Regions from separate parts of the Marinomonas sp. TI.3.20 genome, predicted to be linked through region 1. Evidence: predicted binding sites of a transcription regulator. Region 1 holds the regulator's gene; each other region holds the start of a gene.
The links. Region 1 encodes sigma-54, which starts transcription at its own class of promoters, with help from an activator protein. Its sites were predicted from a motif close to TGGCACNNNNNTTGCTNT; they were not measured.
Positions count from the first base shown of each region.

Region 2: a site for sigma-54 is predicted at 1,909-1,926, ahead of V6259_RS01325 (PA2169 family four-helix-bundle protein). Genes of this name have one in related genera too.
Region 3: a site for sigma-54 is predicted at 1,331-1,348, ahead of flgB (flagellar basal body rod protein FlgB). Genes of this name have one in related genera too.

Region 1 is NZ_JBAKAS010000002.1:115,022-121,330, forward strand. Features, by position in the region: gene V6259_RS03070 (ABC transporter ATP-binding protein) at 1-570, opposite strand, end outside; gene V6259_RS03075 (calcium/sodium antiporter) at 743-1,705, shown strand; gene lptC (LPS export ABC transporter periplasmic protein LptC) at 1,705-2,271, shown strand; gene lptA (lipopolysaccharide transport periplasmic protein LptA) at 2,255-2,764, shown strand; gene lptB (LPS export ABC transporter ATP-binding protein) at 2,765-3,490, shown strand; gene V6259_RS03095 (RNA polymerase factor sigma-54) at 3,566-5,041, shown strand; gene V6259_RS03100 (PTS sugar transporter subunit IIA) at 5,060-5,509, shown strand; gene V6259_RS03105 (HPr family phosphocarrier protein) at 5,519-5,788, shown strand; gene mgtE (magnesium transporter) at 5,797-6,309, shown strand, end outside.
Region 2 is NZ_JBAKAS010000001.1:290,123-296,431, reverse strand. Features, by position in the region: gene V6259_RS01330 (APC family permease) at 1-1,046, shown strand, start outside; gene V6259_RS01325 (PA2169 family four-helix-bundle protein) at 1,223-1,684, opposite strand; gene V6259_RS01320 (oleate hydratase) at 1,979-3,979, shown strand; gene V6259_RS01315 (dicarboxylate/amino acid:cation symporter) at 4,083-5,372, opposite strand; gene V6259_RS01310 (methyl-accepting chemotaxis protein) at 5,761-6,309, shown strand, end outside.
Region 3 is NZ_JBAKAS010000003.1:244,534-250,842, reverse strand. Features, by position in the region: gene V6259_RS05355 (chemotaxis protein CheV) at 1-284, shown strand, start outside; gene V6259_RS05350 (CheR family methyltransferase) at 344-1,180, shown strand; gene flgB (flagellar basal body rod protein FlgB) at 1,389-1,781, shown strand; gene flgC (flagellar basal body rod protein FlgC) at 1,787-2,236, shown strand; gene V6259_RS05335 (flagellar hook assembly protein FlgD) at 2,246-3,001, shown strand; gene V6259_RS05330 (flagellar hook-basal body complex protein) at 3,014-4,711, shown strand; gene flgF (flagellar basal-body rod protein FlgF) at 4,860-5,606, shown strand; gene flgG (flagellar basal-body rod protein FlgG) at 5,676-6,309, shown strand, end outside.

The DNA of each region.
Region 1 (6,309 bases):
TGAAGCGTTTAACTTACGTATCAACTCAACCAATACACCTTTCGAAATAGGATCTTGTCCAGCAAATGGCTCATCGAACATTACCAACTCAGGATCAAGAGCAATGGCTCGCGCCAGCGCAACACGCCTTGCCATCCCACCAGACAGCTCAGACGGCTTTAAATAAGCCGCTCCACGCAAACCCACACTATGAAGTTTTTCTAAAACAATCTCTTTAATTTTCGCAGCAGAAAACTTAGTGTGTTCCTCTAATGGAAAAGCGACATTTTCAAACACACTCATATCACTGAATAGAGCACCACTTTGAAATAACATGCCGATTTTTTCTCGAACCTTATATAATGCCGATCGAGATAATTCATCCACATTCTGTCCGTCCACAGTAATTGTTCCACTGTCGGGAGATAATTGAGCACCAATGAGCCGCAACAAGGTTGTCTTACCGGTACCGCTTGGCCCCATTACTGCAGTGATTTTTCCCCTAGGAATAACTAGAGTTACATCATCAAAAATCACCCTATCCCCTCTAGAGAAGCGAAGATTCTGCACTTTTATATACACATCTAGCACTTATTCACCTTTCCAGTCCTGATTAAAGTATTGAAGAATAGTACCACCCACCTGTCGCAAAGAGAATCACGCTTCATACAGAATCGAATTTGTTTCAAAGATCAAGTCTTGAATTTCACCCGTAAACCTCATTAAATGGGGCATCATTTTATTTACGAGTAAATTCAAGGTTATGCTGCTGTTTTCCGCTGCTCTTATTGCAGGTCTAATCCTGCTAATCATTAGTTCTGATAAATTCATTGAACACGCTGCTCTTGTTGCAGAAAAGCTCAATGTAAACCCTATGGTCATTGGCGTTACACTGGTCGCATTTGGCACGTCAGCCCCTGAAATGGTGGTATCCACCATGGCGGCCCTCGATAACGCTCCGGAAATTGCCATCGGCAATGTACTAGGGTCGAACATCGCGAATGTTGCACTCGTATTTGGCGTAACCTTATTGTTTTCTGCGATTCCGATCTCGAAAGGCTTAATCACGAAAGAAGTGCCACTGGTTATTGGCATAACATTATTAACGGGGTGGTTGCTGCATGATAGTTACCTCAGTTTTTACGATGGTGTTATTCTTCTTATCGCATTCGCTTTCATATTGTTTACTTTATTACGCGGCAGCAAGAACTTAGAAAGCCAATTGAAAGAGGAACTACCAGAAAATGACGGTGACTCGGTCGCAAAATCTTTGATCATATCCTTAATTGGCTTAGTCGTATTAATCGGCAGTTCTAAACTACTTATTTGGGGGGCTGTTGGCATCGCCAAAGGACTTGGCGTTAGTGAGCTAGTTATCGGCCTTACCATAGTCGCTGTAGGAACAAGTCTTCCAGAGCTCGCCGCCTCTATCAGTAGCGTTCGCAAAGGGTTACATTCTATTGCAATAGGCAATATCATTGGCTCAAATATCTTCAACCTAGCCACCGTATTGCCAATTCCTGGCTTAATATCACCAGGCGCTATAGATCCAAATGCATCCGGACGAGATTACTACTGGGTTCTTGGGCTTACTCTAGCGCTTTCCATACTTATTTTTGTCTTTGGAAAATCCAAAAAGGCAACCATCCCAAGATGGATTGGCATCCCTTTAATTGGATCCTATATTGCCTACTTACTTCTCATTAGCTTTGGAAGTACTGTCTAATGATTCAACTCAACGCAAAATACACCGTACTTGGCGTCATTGTGATCGCTCTGGCCTCTGGCGTTTTTTTTGCTGACACCCCTTTAACTAAAAATCTGGTGGCGACTCAAAAGCTCAGCAGCACGCCAGATTATTTCATCACCAATATCAAAGCAAAAGAATATGATCAAAATGGCGCATTACAAGAGACGCTAACGGCAACACAAGCTCTGCACTACAATCAAGAATCTCGCACCTTGCTAGACAATCCGACAATTCAGCGACATGACTCAGCTGGGGCTTGGAATGCAAAAGGGAAAAAAGGAGTAATAGAGGACGGTAGTCATGATATCCTATTAACAGATGACGCTGTCGCTGTTAAACAATTTTCAGATTCTCCTGATATCACCCTTAACGCAGACAGCATTCATTATTTGGATGACAAGCAATCATTAACAAGCAGCGGTAACGCCACCCTTTATTCAACGCAAGGCAAAACTACCGCAAAAACAATTACTACCTACATTAATTCAGAAGAAGTCGTGATGACAGGATCTGTACGAGGACAGTATGAAACAACTCATTAACATTAGCGCGCTACTGGCCGGACTCATAATTAGCCAGCACGCACTTGCACTGCCTGATGACTTAAGCAAACCGCTGACGATACAGTCTAACGAAGCATTTTTAGACCAAAAAACTGGCATAGCGACTTATAAAGGTGATGTTTTTGTTAAACAAGGATCCATTGAGATACAAGCTCAATTCCTGAAAGTAACAACGGATCCTAAAACACGCAAATTCAGCAAATTGGTAGCCACAGGCAAGCCTGCAAAATTTAGCCAACAAATTGATTGGAATGGCAACATGATGATCAGTCGAGGTGAGCAAATTAACTATGAAGTTACCAGCTCAACATTAGACATATCAGGCAATGCTTACCTCAATAGAATGGATGATAAAATCACAGCAGATCATATTCTATACCACATAGACACTGGCACCTTTAACGCTAAGAAACAAGGTTCTGGCCGAGTATCCATGACACTACAACCAGCAGATGACAAAAAAGAGAAATAGATGGCCCTGTTAGAAGCTAGAAACCTTGCTAAAAGCTACAAAAAAAGACAAGTCGTTAAAGATGTCTCCATTTCTGTTGAATCAGGACAAGCTGTTGGACTACTTGGGCCAAATGGTGCAGGCAAAACAACGTGCTTTTATATGATAGTGGGCATGGTGTCTAACGACGCTGGCGGCATTTTTATTGACGGTCATGACATCACCAAAAACGCTATGCATACTCGCGCCCAAAAAGGTATCGGCTACCTACCGCAAGAAGCTTCAATTTTTAGAAAAATGTCCGTTGAAGACAATATTTATGCCATTTTAGAAACACGCAAAGAATTATCCAAAGAGCAAAAGCACGAAAGATTAGAAACATTATTAAATGAATTTCATGTCACCCATATTCGTAGCAACCTAGGCATGGCACTATCAGGCGGCGAAAGACGTCGCGTTGAAATAGCTCGCGCGTTGGCAATGAACCCTAAGTTCATTCTTTTGGATGAACCTTTTGCTGGTGTTGATCCCATCTCTGTCGGCGACATCAAATTAATCATAAAACACTTACAAGAAAGCGGCATAGGTGTTTTGATTACAGACCACAATGTACGAGAAACGCTGGATATTTGCGACAAGGCTTATATCGTTGGTAATGGAAAAATCATTGCTTCAGGTGATGCCCAAACAGTCATAAACAATGAACAAGTAAAAAAGGTTTATTTAGGCGACGACTTCCGCCTATAGCCCCTTATCTTTGCAGCCGAAAGGGAGTAGTATGCATAACTCGTTCCAATTTTCTCTTATTAGAAGTGTTTCTTTATGAAGCAGTCCTTGCAACTAAAAATCGGTCAACAACTGACCATGACGCCTCAGCTGCAACAAGCCATTCGGTTGCTGCAGCTTTCTACGTTAGATCTGAAACAAGAAATTCATGAATTTCTAGAGTCAAATCCTCTATTAGAAATAGACGATGATGACTATGCCAGTTCAGAAGCACCGACAAGAGAACAACAAGAAGCAAACGATAAGAAAGTTGAAGCGAGCTCAAGCGAAGAAGCTCGTGTCGAATCGGAGTGGACCGACAGCATCCCTGAAGAGCTATCTATCGACAGCAACTGGGACGACACCTTTCAAAACTCAGCGGCCGCGGTTACTTCTAGCACAAACTATGAAGGCGAAAGCGACTATGAGAGCCGTAATGCTCCCTCAGAAAGCATTCAAGACCATCTAATTTGGCAACTCAATTTAACGCACATGTCAGACCGAGACATTGAAATCGCTTACGCAATTATCGAGTGCGTCCAATCTGATGGCTATTTGAGCATTACAGCGGAAGATATATGGGAATCGCTCTCCAGCGAACTAGAAGACTTAGAACTTGACGAAGTAATGGCGGTGCAGCATAGACTCCAACGCTTTGATCCTGTTGGCGTTTGCTCAACCGACTTACGCGATTGCTTATTAGTCCAACTAGAAGCCTTTCGCGACCACCCACTGTACAAAAGCACTTACAATTTAGTCGATAATTATTTACCTCTGCTGGGTAATCGTGATTTTGTACAATTAAGTCGAAAAACAAAACTCAAAGAAGAATCATTAAAAGAAGTGGTTGAGTTAATTCAACAACTTAATCCACGTCCAGGTTCTATTATTGATTCCGATGACACAGATTATGTAATACCTGACGTATCTGTTAAAAAAATAAATAACACTTGGCAAGTCGAACTAAACAATGACGCCCTTCCACCTGTCAAAATTAATGAAACCTACTCTGCAATGGCAAGCACTGCGTCCACCTCAGAAGACGCAACATACATAAAGAATTCATTGCAAGAAGCCAAATGGTTCATGAAAAGTCTGCAAAGCCGCAACGAAACACTATTAAAAGTGACTAGCTGTATCGTTAAACGTCAAATTGATTTTTTCGAATTAGGCGAAGAAGCCATGAAACCCATGGTGTTGCATGATGTAGCTGAAGAAGTAGGCATGCACGAATCTACTATTTCGCGAGTTACTACGCATAAATACATGCACACACCTAAAGGCATATTTGAACTAAAATATTTCTTCTCTAGCCATGTAAACACCGCCTCAGGTGGCGAATGCTCTTCTACTGCAATAAGAGCCATGATTAAAAAATTAGTACTGGAAGAACCGGCTAAAAAACCGCTAAGTGACAATAAACTGGCCACCGTTTTAGCCGACCAAGGCATACAGGTAGCACGACGTACTGTGGCAAAATACCGCGAGGCAATGAATATTCCTCCTTCAAATGAACGAAAACGATTGATCTAATACGGATAATATTTCCCTATGCCATTGAAATCATTATTAAAAACAGACCTTGTACTAGCAAAACAAGACATCGTCAGTAAAAAACGCATTCTTGAAAGCATTGCTGAAGTTGCTGCAAACCGACTTCATTGTGACAAAGAAGCCATTTATGAAGCACTGTTAAGTCGAGAAAAACTCGGCAGCACAGGCATAGGCAATGGTATTGCTATCCCACATTGTCGCCTAGAAACTGCCAATCACACTGCTGTTATCGCAATTTCGTTACAATCTGCTATCGATTTCGATGCTATAGACAAGAAACCCATTGATTTAGTCTTTGCACTTATCGTACCGCCACAGGAATGCGACGAACACCTATCTACACTTGCCGAAATAGCAGAGTTGGCACAGTCGGATGACGCCTTAAACAAGCTTAGAGCAGCAGAAACAAACGACGCTCTATTTGCAGCACTAGATTCTCTACTATAAGGAAAAAACATGTTGGAAGAGTCTGTCACAATCATAAACAAACTTGGCCTTCACGCTCGTGCAGCGGGAAAACTGGTCGAAACAACCTCACGCTTCTCTTCTGACATCACCATTGAAAAAGATGGTCGTAATGTGGATGGGAAAAGCATTATGGCGATGATGATGCTAGCAGCCAGTAAAGGCACTGACATCAAGATCAAAACCAATGGAGAAGACGAAGAGGAAGCAATCAAAGCGATCATCGCCTTGATCCATGATCGCTTTGGCGAAGACGAGTAAGGACGGCCATGTCAGAACAAACCACTCTCGCTCATCTTCAAACGGTCACCGAATCTCTAGAATCCGGTGCCACCATGCAAATCCGTTATTTACTTAACGGCGCCCTACCTGCACAAGACGTTGCCCGCTTACTTGAGTCATCCCCACCAAAAGAACGTAAACTTCTTTGGGATTTAATCGACTCTAAAAACGAAGGCGAAGTACTCCAATACTTAAGTGAAGAGATTGGCGTACAATTCATGTTAAACATGAACACAGAACGCCTAGTCGCTGTTTCTGAGCATTTCGAAAGTGATGACCTTGCCGATCTTTTACAACACCTCCCAGAGACCGTTGTAAAAGAAGTTCTGGCTTCCATGTCCAGCCAAGACAGAATGCGAGTGGAAGCACTATTAAGCTACTCAGAGGACTCTGCTGGCGGCTTGATGAATACGGATACAATCACTATCCGTCCAAACATCACCCTTGATATCGTTTTTCGCTACTTACGCCGACATAAGACTCTCCCTGACATGACCGAT
Region 2 (6,309 bases), on a different contig from region 1:
TGGACATCCCTGCAACACACCCTGGCGGTATTCATGGTGTATTCTCCTCCTTAACGGGTGCCGGTATCGTGTTTGCTTATTTAGGCTTTCGCCAAGCCGTGGATTTTGCAGGTGAAGCGAAGAATCCTCAGCGAAATGTTCCTATCGCTATCATTTTAGCCATGGCAATTAGCTTTATGGTTTATATTTTGCTGCAATTTTCTTTCATGGGTGCAATACCAACAGACCTATTGAATGCAAACGGCTGGCATGGAATGGAAACAATATTCCGTTCACCTTACGCTGACTTAGCTCGTTCATTAGGCTTAGTTTGGCTGATAAATTTAATCTTGGTAGACGCAGTTATTTCTCCTGCGGGTACTGGGAATATTTATCTAGCCGGTGCAAGTCGTGTCATCTTCGCTTGGGCAAAGAATGGCTACTTGTTCAAAGTGTTCGGTAAAGTAGATCCTAAGTCTGGTGTGCCTCGTGGTGCCCTATGGCTATCACTTATTTTAGCCATTGCTTGGACTCTGCCTTCTGAATTTCAGGTTTGGGGTGGATTAATTGCTGCGGTGACGTCTGCAAACGTTTTAACTTATATGCCAGGTCCAATCAGTGCCGCGGCCTTTCGTGCACGTCGTCCTGACTTGAAGCGTCCATTTTTATTGCCAGCCTTTGTCATAATTAGTCCATTGGCCTTTATTGCCAGTACGTTATTGATTTACTGGAGTGGCTGGAGTGTTGATGAGTTATTACTGCCGTTGTTAATCATTGCTTGGGTGGGATATGCCATCTTTGGTAAAAAAGACAGCGATCAAGGCGACATTAAACGCGCTATTTGGTTACTCGTTTACTATATTGCCTTGTTAATATTGTCATATTTTGGCACCTACGGTGGCAAAGGCTATATTAGCTCACCATTAGACAGCGTCTTGCTCACAGCCGTTGCTTTAATTACCTATTATTGGGGCGTATCGGCTTGTTACGACAAACCCCTTATTCCTGATGAAGCAGATGAACATCAAGTAGAATACATTGATGTTCCAGCGGCAAAAACCGCGTAATGGGCTGTTAACTGCCTGCTTAAACTAATACGTTAAGAGAATTTGTTTTTCATAGATCTTATCAATATTGCTAACCGAAAATGGATAAGTAATCTTGATAAGACTTGGAAACAAAGGCAGATAACAACCCCTAATCACTCAAACTCCACCAAACAGACTCGGGGAGAAAGCGACTTTTATGACGAGTGCTGTGCGGCCATTTTTTGCAATGCTTTCATTTCATCATGGCACTCTTTCATACTGACTTTGATACGGCGAAGTGCGATTTCGCAATCCTGAGCTTGGTGCCTTTCTAGTGCGAGATCGAGCTCTTCTAAGACCTTATCTTCCACTTCCTCAAGTTGATCAATATAAGTGAAGGCGGTGGAATCACCAGAAACCTTAGACAACAATTTGGTGTAAACCTGACGCGCTTTTACGAGACTGCTACTCTCATTTTCTAATTCACCTTGTTCTTCGACTGCAAATTTCTGCAGGTCGGCCACCGCTTCTTTTTTGGCAACAATCATTCGATTAAAAAAGGCTTGATAAGTGCTGTTATCCAATTTGGATTTTGCCTCTTGGTAGAATTCAATACCGCCATTCATCACTTTTATAATGTCTGAAACATGTTTAATTTGATCGGTTTGGTTTTGCATGTATTCCTCCTAATTAGCCTTTCATTTATCTTGCTTTCGTATGGAATAGTTGGCGATGACCGTCTTAAAAACAACCGTATTTATAGAAATACACATAGGCTGCATGCTTCCTACAGAAAGTAGAGACACCTTTACAAGGTCTACTGTTTTTAACTCGCTAGAGAGAATCAAAAGGGATAATTTAAACTACTTAATCGACAATCCTTGATCTGACGCAGAGGCCCAATGCTCCACCTGTGCCACTATGAAAAAAGACATATATTGCTGATAACAGCGTTTTAGACAGGAGATGGGATGATGAGTCATAAACCAATTTCGAAATTTGATATTTCTACAACGGCGCCGGAAGGGTTCGAGCATGAACCTGATGCGACGAGTGGTTTTTGGCATCATAGCTCGCTTAATTCTCTTCCGCCTGCCGATTTTATTGCGCCTTATTCTCGCCATAAAACCTTACCAACACCCGGTGTAAAATACCGTCATGCATGGATTATTGGCGGTGGTATTGGTGGTCTTGCCGCCGCCTTTTATCTCATTCGTGATGGCCATATGCCTGCTCAAAACATTACTATTCTAGAAGAAATGGATGTGGCAGGCGGCTCAATGGATGGTTCTGGTAATCCAGAAGATGGCTATATCATTCGTGGTGGCCGCGAAATGAATTGGAATTACGACTCCCTCTGGGATATGTTTCAAGATGTTCCCGCCGCAGAGTTACCAGAAGGCTATTCTGTTCTTGATGAATACCGCCTTATTAATGACAACGACCCCAACTATTCTAAGGCGCGTTTAATACGCAATCGTGGAGAGATTCTAGAGTCGAGTAATTTTGGCCTAAGCAAACCCCAGCAATGGGAGCTGATTCGTCTGATGCTAAAGCGTAAAGAGGATTTAGATGACATTAGTATCGAGACGTATTTCAGTAAAGGCTTCTTAGAAAGCAACTTTTGGTTTCTGTTTCGAACTATGTTTGCTTTTAAAAACTGTCATAGCTTGTTAGAAACCAAATTGTATTTGCATCGTTTACTCGACTCGATTGACGGTTTTGCAGATTTATCTTCGTTGGTTTTCCCTAAATACAATCAATACGACACCTTCATCAAACCATTAACGGAGATGTTGCGCGAAAAAGGCGTCAATTTTCACTTTAATACTCGCGTTCAAGACCTTGATATCACCTTTTCTGGTGACAAGAAAACCGTCACCGCCATTCGTGCAATGGTGATGCATGAAAATACAGAAACAGCGAAGCTCATTAATGTCGGATTAGGCGATTTAGTCTTCACATTGACAGGTTCAATGACAGAACAAACGGCTTATGCCGATATGGATAGCGTACCCAAACTCACTTGCGATCAACATAATCCGGGAGGAAAAAGTGGTTGGACGCTGTGGAGGAATCTCGCGAAGAAATCGCCTGTTTTTGGTAAACCAGAAAAGTTTTATGGCGATGTAGAAAAATCCATGTGGGAATCTGCCACACTCACCTGTAAGCCATCGCCTCTTGTGGATAAGCTTACGGCCTTGTCCGTTAATGATCCGCACTCAGGACGAACTGTCACGGGTGGCATTATTACCATTACCGATTCTAATTGGTTGCTCAGCGTCACTTGTAATCGTCAGCCTCATTTTCCAGATCAACCTGACGACACATTAGTGATTTGGGTTTATGGCTTATTGATGGACACATTAGGCAATCATGTGCACAAAACGATGGCGCAATGTACTGGCAAAGAAATGCTCACTGAGCTGTGTTATCACCTTGGCATTGAAGGTCAGCTAGATGAGGTTGTTGCCAATACGAAAATCCGTCTTGCTCTAATGCCTTACATCACATCACAGTTTATGACCCGTGCTGCGGGTGACCGGCCTCATGTGGTTCCTGATGGCTGTACTAATTTAGGCTTGATTGGGCAATTTGTAGAAACTCGTAACGATATTATTTTCACCATGGAGTCTTCCATCCGCACGGCTCGCATTGGTGTCTATAAATTACTGAATATTCCTAAACAAGTACCTGACATCAGCCCAACACAATACGATATCCGAAACCTAATTAAAGGCGCTCGAGCACTCAACAGCGGTAAGCCTTTTACTGGCGAACGCCTATTACACCGCCTGCTTGATAAAACGTATTTTGCTCATATTCTGCCACCACTGCCTGAACCAGAAGAAGCTAAGCAGTCGCATTTCGAGGCTGAGATGCATGAGTTATTTGGGAAAGGAAGTCCCTTGATGAATAAATTCAATGGTTGGATCACGGCACTGAGAGACAGCTTTTCGAACGTAGAATAAATAGAATCAACTTCTAAGGCATAAAAAAAGCGCCGGACTGACGTGATCCCTATTAGGACTTCACCTCAGTACGACGCTTTTTCATTTAATCTTTGTTAATAGATTACGCGTTAGCTTTTTCTAAATGCACATCTATATTGTTGCCTGCATCTGGATCATTGTAGACACTCTCATTGAGCTGTCCTTCGCTTTTCGCAACAACGACTGAAACAACGGCGTCACCAGAGATATTGACCGCAGTACGGATCATGTCCAACAAGCGATCTACGCCAAGTATCAAGCCAATACCCTCAATAGGTAAGCCAACTTGTGTGAACACCATAGACAACATAATAAGGCCCACACCAGGAACACCGGCGGTGCCAATAGAAGCCAGAACGGACATTAAGATAACCGTTAAATAGCCCATCATACCAAGATCTACGTTGTAGATATTCGCAATAAATACAGTGGCAACACCCTGCATAATCGCAGTGCCGTCCATATTTATGGTTGCGCCAAAGGGTACAGTAAACGAAGCCACTGAATTTTTCACACCCAGACGCTCAGTTACCGTACGTAACGTCACAGGAATAGTCGCATTTGAGCTTGAAGTACTGAACGCAAAGACTTGTGTACTACGCATCTTCTTGATGAAGGTAAAAGGGCTTAAGCCTGACATGACTTTCAGTACGATCTGTAACGTTACAAACAAATGGAACAATAGAACGCCGATCAATACCAACACATAGCCAAGCAGCTGCTCTAGTAGATCCAACCCTAGATTAGCAATGGCTTTTGCGATAAGACAAAATACAGCGTAAGGCGCAACAGCCATAATCACGGTGACCATTTTCATCATGATTTCATTAAGAGCTTCAACAAAACTACTAACTGACTCGGCTTTTTTACCAACCATTAATAAGCTGATACCAAACACAATCGAGAAGAAAATAACCGGCAGCATTTCGCCTTTGGCCATAGCGCTAATTGGGTTTGAAGGCACAATATTGATGATGACGGATGACAGTGATGGCGCTTCTTTTCCAGAGAAGTTGGCGTTAGAAACTGCGTTCATGCCTTCGCCAATACCTAAGCCTGATGCTATAAATAGAGCCGTAGCGATCGCGATCGCTGTGGTGATTAGATATAAAATGAATGCTTTGGAGCCAATACGCCCAAGCAATCTAATATCACCAATGCCACATACGCCAGACACTAATGAGAAAAATACTAAAGGAACAACCAACATTTTCAGTGCATTTACAAACATACTACCGACAATGTGAAACACACCGTTGGTTAGATAACTGTTTACCCATGTACCAGAAACGTTAGTCCCTGTTAAATTAATAATCAGCCCAACGACGATACCAAGCGCCATTCCCAGCAATACTTTAACGGTTATATTCATAACTCTCTCTCTGATTCTTATTAGTTGTATTGGTTAGCGATGCCAAATTTCACAATACCAAACGTCACTAAGGCAAATTTCACGGTGCTAAATAGATGTGGAGGAAAATAAAAGTTGGGCATCATACATGGCATTACCGTGGATCAAAACCTCTTTTTTTGACGATGCAAAAAAAAGAGGGTTGGGATTTAGCCATCACACTCACCAAATCATCAAAAATGATAAGTTGCTCATAACAAATATCCACTTAAGCAATGGCTGAAATATTCGATATAGTTGTGGTGTAAGTGCCTAATCTGTCAAACAAAGCCCATCAAGGCTTAGGATATTTTGCATAAGCATTTATACTAAACGCAACACTACCATTTACGTTTTCATTGGAGAGAATATGAAGCTCACAAACATGAGTGTGCGTCGCCAGCTTATGATTCTGATTGTCGGATCTATCATTGGTTTAGTCGCTTTGGTCGGAGTGGGCTTGCTACAAACTAATAACGTTTATACCTCTTCCAATCACGTCAACGTTAAAACAGTACCTTCTATTGAAGTCATGTTGAAAATAAGCAAAGCAATCAGCGAAGTACGCCGCTTATCATATGTGCATGTGCTAGAAAAAGACAAAGACCAGAAGCTAAAAGTAGACGCTCAACTGAAAGTTCAAGTCGCTAATGTATATAAAGGATTTGAAAGTTATAAATCATTAGTAACTAGTGAAAAGGATCAAGCTTTACTCGACAATGAAATCGCGGCTTTTGAGGTTTATAACGAAAAAAGAGAGAAAGCCATTTCTTTATCCCAAAAGGGCATTCAAGCCGCAGCTACCAAGGTGCTACTGTATACCACAGCGGAAGCCGAGCAGCTTACCCAAGCGCTCAATGAACACATCGCTTTTAACGAAGAAATCGGTAAAACGGGCGCTAAAAATGCGGTAACGGCT
Region 3 (6,309 bases), on a different contig from region 1:
AGTACCTTCAGGGTATGGTGGCTGATGGTGCCGATGTAACCAAAGAGTTTGCTATGGTGATTTCTGATATCGAAATGCCAGAAATGGATGGTTATACGCTAACAACAGCCATTCGTAATGACAGTCGTTTACAAGATTTGTTTATTTTACTTCATACCTCATTAAGTGGCGTTTTTAATGAGGCCATGGTGAAGAAAGTTGGCGCGGATGGTTTTTTGGCTAAGTTTCAACCTGACGAATTGGCTCGGTTGGCCATTGAAACGGTTCAGGTACAGGAGGATTAATACGATATTATCGGATTACTCCCAAATAATGCTTCGAACCTGCTTTTTGAGGAGTTTTAATGCTCAGTAGTGCAAATGGAATTACACCTAATGGTTATCTTAGGTTTAGAAATTTTCTACAGAAGGCTTGTGGTATATCACTTAGTGATAATAAACAATATCTTGTTGCCAGCCGCTTAGGTAAAACCCTGGAGAGAGAGGGTTTTACTCAAATTGAGCAGCTGGTTGATGCTTTGGAAAGTGCCAGGAGTGCTAAGTTAAAAGAAGAAGTAATTAATGCGATGACAACGAATGAAACGTTATGGTTTCGTGACTCTCATCCATTTACGATCTTAAAAACTAAAATATTACCAGAAATGGTCAATACACCATTAAAAATATGGTCGTCAGCGTCTTCTACAGGTCAAGAAGCTTATTCAATTAGTATGGTTATTGATGAGTTTAAAGCGCTTAGGCCGGGTGTGCTTAAAGCAGGTGAAAGAATTATTGCAACGGACATTTGCACTAATATTCTTCAGCATGCAAAGCAGGGTGAATATGATAGTTTGGCGATTGCCCGCGGGTTAGGCGCTGATATGCAGCGCAAGTATTTCGATAAAGTTGATGATTCTACGTGGAAGGTGAAGCCGCATATAAGCGCTCGAGTGGATTTTAGATATTTGAATTTGATTGACTCGTTTTCTTCATTGGGGAAGTTTGACATTATATTTTGTCGTAATGTTCTTATTTATTTTAATGCTGAGCTTAAGTTGGATATTTTACGGCGCATGCATGATTCGCTTAATCCTGGTGGATATTTATTTTTGGGAGGATCTGAAGCATTGAGTGGTTTGTCTTCTTTGTTTGAGATCGTTCAGTGTCATCCTGGTATTGTTTACAAAGCCAAGCCGCAGTAGGAAAAAATTTTTATCGAAGGCCCGCATATTGCTTGTTCAATATGCGGGCTTTTTTGTTGGTATTTATAGGGCGGTAAGTTGCTTGTTGCCGACTTTTGCCGATTTGAAATGTGATTTATCTATGTTGTTGAAATAAAAGGCTTTTTTATTTGGCATTGATATTGCTTAAATAAAACTAAGTTTAAAGTATTTGTCGTTAGGAGATAGCGTGGCCATATCATTTAATCAAGCGTTTGCAGGACATGACAAAATGCTGGAATTCAGAAGTGCTCGCGCTTCTGTGCTGGCTAACAATATTGCTAATGCAGATACGCCAAATTATAAGGCTAGAGATATCACGTTTGGCTCAATGTTTAATGAGGCAAAAAGCAAGTTGCGTTTGGCAAGTGATAATGATCGTCATATCCAAGGTGGCAGTTCTGCTGATGACGACAGTGGGTTGTTATTCCGTAATCCAAGCCAACCGTCATTGGACGGCAATACTGTGGATATGCAGCGTGAGCAGGCAGAATATGCCCAGAACTCAATGCAATTCGATACAAGTTTTATGTTTTTAGACAGAAAAATTAGTGGCTTGAAAAAAGCGCTGACAGGGAATTAACCGTTATGTCTTTAAGTAATATTTTTACAATTTCCGGTTCTGCAATGAGTGCTCAAACCATTCGTTTAAATACTATTGCAAGTAACATGGCAAACGTGGACAGCGTTGCAAGTTCTGCTGATCAGACTTACCGAGCTCGTAAGCCGGTTTTTTCTCAAATGATGAATAGTGAGATGCAAAAAAACGGCTGGAATGGATCGGGTGTCGATGAGACGGGGGCAGGAATCGGTGTAAAAGTAGATGGCATTGTTGAGTCTGATGCGCCGTTAAAGCCGCGGTATGAGCCTGGCAATCCGATGGCGAATGAAGACGGTTATGTTTATTACCCTAATGTAAATCCAATCGAAGAAATGGCCGATATGATGTCAGCTTCTCGATCATTTCAAACAAACGTAGAGATTATGAATTCTGCGAAAAGCATGATGCAAAAGATGCTTACGCTAGGTCAGTCGTAGAGGTGTGATATGGCAAATATATCCGATAATAATGGCTTAAAAAGCTTGATATCTCAGTATGGTACCGATGGTGCCAAAGCAGGTTTGAAAAAGTCTGCTGAGAAAGATGGAGCGGTTTCTCCGGCGGCTGTTGGTGCGAACGGTGTGCCTGATCCTAAAAAAGATCCGTCAAAAGGTTTAGCTGATAAAAATGTATTTCTAAAGTTGTACATTCAGCAGCTTAAAAACCAAGATCCAACCGCGCCTCAAGATACGAATGACATGGTGGCTCAAATGTCTCAATTTAGCTCCCTTGAGAAGCTATCGGGTATTTCTGACGAGCTGAAAAATATGACGACGTCTTTGACTTCGAATCAAGCGGTGAGTGCTTCTAGCTTGGTTGGCAAGTCTTTAATGATGAAAGCTGATAAGACAATGGTAACGGCTTCTCAAGAAGATGTTGCATTGAAAACAGTGATCCCTAAAGACTCTCATTCAGCTACATTGAAAATCTATGATGCTAATAATCAATTGGTGCGCACGGCTAAGCTTGAAGATGGTAGCTATGATTGGGATAAGAAAGATGAAGCAGGAAAGGTTTTGCCGCCTGGTGAATATCACTTTGCCGCTACTACGGTAAATGACAAGGGCGAAGTGTCTGCATTACCAACGCAGCTGCCTAGTCGTATTCAGGGTGTCACAATTAATGGTGCAGACGGTACGGTTTTGAACGTGGAAAATCACGGCAAGGTCAAGCTAACGAATGAATTAGAAATATTAGGGTAACTGGAGCGAAATATGGGATTCAATACAGCATTATCAGGTATTAAAGCGTCTGCGGATTATTTAAGTGTGACAGGTAATAACATTGCTAACGCGGACACCACTGGCTTTAAAAAGTCTCGGATTGAGTTTAACGATCTCTACAATAGTAATGTGCTAGGTGCAGGAAGCAGTAACGTCATCGGTTCTGGTGTTAGTGTGGCGAATGTGGCACAAGAGTTTTCATCTGGCAACTTGGCTTATACCGATAATAATTTAGATTTGGCTGTTAATGGTTCTGGTTTCTTTGTTCTTGATGCGGGTGCGGGTACCCAAGCATTTACTCGTGCGGGTGAATTTAAGCTGGATGCATCGGGGAATCTAGTTACTAATTCAGGATCTAAGGTCCAAGGCTATAATGCCGTGGATGGTATTATTGGCGGGAATTTGGAAGATATGGTGGTGCCTACTGCTCGTATACCTCCTAAAGCAACTTCCAGTGTTGATTTGAAGGTGAACCTCAATTCTGAGGGTGAAGATGTACCTCCTTATATCCGCGCCGACTTTGATCCAGCAAACCCTGATACCTATGACTATACCCAAACTCAAACGGTAGCGGATGGCAACGGTAACAATCATCTTATTAGTTATTATTATGCTAAAAGTAAGATGCCAAACACCTATGAAGTTTATGCAACAGTTGATGGCAAATCTACTGATGATACTGGTGCCGCTTTTATGCAGCCGACTTACGCGACTTTTAACGGCCCTGAAGCAAAAGACTATAATGCGGATGGTACTGATGAGCCGCCATTTGCGCTTTTATATTCGGGAGCGACTGAGCCAACGGTTACGGACATCGCTAACTTAACAAAAGCGCCTATTGCGGCGGGTGGTACGTTAGGTGGTGTCGCGATTGCGGGCACTCTAGATCCGGCTAATGTCCGTACGCCTGATAATATTGCGCGCCCAGCATTTGATCCTAAAGATCCTACTTCTTATAGTTACGGCAACACTAAGAATGTTTATGATGCGTTGGGTGAAACACATACGTTAGGTTATTATTTTATTCAGCAAGGCGAAGATAATACTTATGAGCTACGTGCGACTGTTGATGGTAAGGAATCTTATATTGATCCAACAACAGGGGAAGATAAGCGTTATTTAGATAAAGGGACTGTGGTAACTTTTGATCCAGCAGGTAATTTATCTGGTACCTATAAAGGGATTCCACCATTTGAGTCGTCTCAGCCTATTCAGTTGCAAATTCAAGGTTTTGATCCAACCAACCGAAACGCTATTATTCCAGTAGATTTGACTGGTTCAACTCAGTTTGCTTTGAATAGTACGGATGAGCTAAAACAAGATGGTTTTGCGGCCGGCGAACTTCAAGGTGTGTCTTTTGATGAAGATGGTAATCTAATTGCCACTTATACCAACCAACAAACGGCAACACTTGGCCAGTTGGCGTTGGCCACTTTCGATAATACCGACGGTTTAGTTCCTGATGGTGATACGGCTTGGGTTGCAGGTAAAGATTCTGGTGCTGCGAATGTGGGTCGACCAAATAGTGGCACATTAGGCAGTATTCAGGGCGGGGCGTTGGAAGAGTCTAATGTTGACCTGACATCAGAACTAGTCGCATTAATCGAGGCGCAACGTAACTATCAAGCAAACAGTAAAACATTAGAAACAGAGAATACCGTTACGCAGACAATCATTAATCTGCGTTAATTTCGTTTCTTTTCTGTAAAAAAGGCTGGGACACTCAATGTGTTTCAGCTTTTTTTTGCCTTAAATTCTTTGCTAGAGTGATTTTTTCTTAGTTGGTACGGTTCTTGATAGAGGAATATATAGTTAGCTATTTTTGAAGGAAACGGTAATGGATAGAGCTTTATATCTTGCAATGAGTGGGGGTGTTCAAACAATGAATGCTCAGACGATACATGCCAATAATTTAGCGAACGTTAATACAACTGGCTTTAGAGCAGATTTTGAGCAAGCTCGTTCCATGCAGGTGAACGGTGATTACTACCCTAGCCGTGTCTATGCCATGACGGAGAATCCAGCAACGCGATACTCTCAGGGAGATATGATCCAAACCGGTAGAAATTTAGATGTTGCGGTAAAAGGAAAAGGTTTTATTGCCGTTTATGATAGCGAAGGTCAGGAAGCTTATACCCGTGCAGGAGATCTCCAGATCAACGCAGCAGGTCAGCTAGTAACAGGCAGAGGGTTACCGGTAGCCGGAAATAACGGTCCGATTTTTTTACCCCCTTTACAAAGTATTACCATTACTTCTGATGGCTCTATTTCTATTGTTCCTCAAGGCGGCGCGGCTAATGAAGTCGCGGTTATTGATCAAATTAAGTTGGTTGATCCAGATACTGATTCAATTCGCAAAGGAGAAGACGGTTTAATTCATTCTAAGACGGCAGGGCAAGTGCTTGGAGCAAATCAAAACGTTCAACTAGCATCAGGTTATATTGAAGGCAGTAATGTTAACGCAGTAGAAGAAATGACCCACATTATGGATCTTTCTAGACGCTTTGAAATGAACATTAAAATGATGGACACAATACGCGAAGACAGCGCCGCATCGGCTAGAATTTTACAGCGTAATGGTTAGTGGTCACTTGTAAATGACATGATTTTTTAAACATTAATTTTTTTAGTATTTATTACGATAGAGGCTTTTATGAATTCAGCGCTTTGGGTAAGTAAAACTGGTTTAAGCGCCATGGATAAACAGCTTAACGTTGTAGCCAATAACTTGGCAAACGTATCAACAACGGCCTTCAAAAAAGATCGAGCAGTGTTTGAGGATCTTATGTATAAGACCGTTCGTGCGCCAGGTGCTCTTAGTGCCCAAAATGCCGAATTACCTTCAGGTTTGCAGTTGGGTACAGGTGTTAAGGTCGGAGCAACGCAGAAAGATTTTTCTGACGGTGATTTTAATGTAACAGACCGAAAATTAGATGTCGCTATTCAAGGTAAGGGCTTTCTACAAGTTATTCAGCCGGACGGTACTATGGCTTACACTAGAAATGGCAGCTTGCAGCTAAACAGTGACGGTAATCTTGTTACTTCGAATGGCTTATTGATTAACCCAGCGATTCAAATTGACCCGGATGTAACATCGATCGATATTGCGCAAGATGGTGTGGTTTCTGTTAAGAAGGCAGGGCAAACAGATATGCAGCAAGTGGGGGCTATCAGTCTTGCAGGATTTGTTAACCCAACAGGCCTTGACTCTATCGGTGCAAATTTATACACAGAGACAAATGCCAGTGGGCCACCAATAGTTGGTGCGCCAGGAACAGATTCTCTCG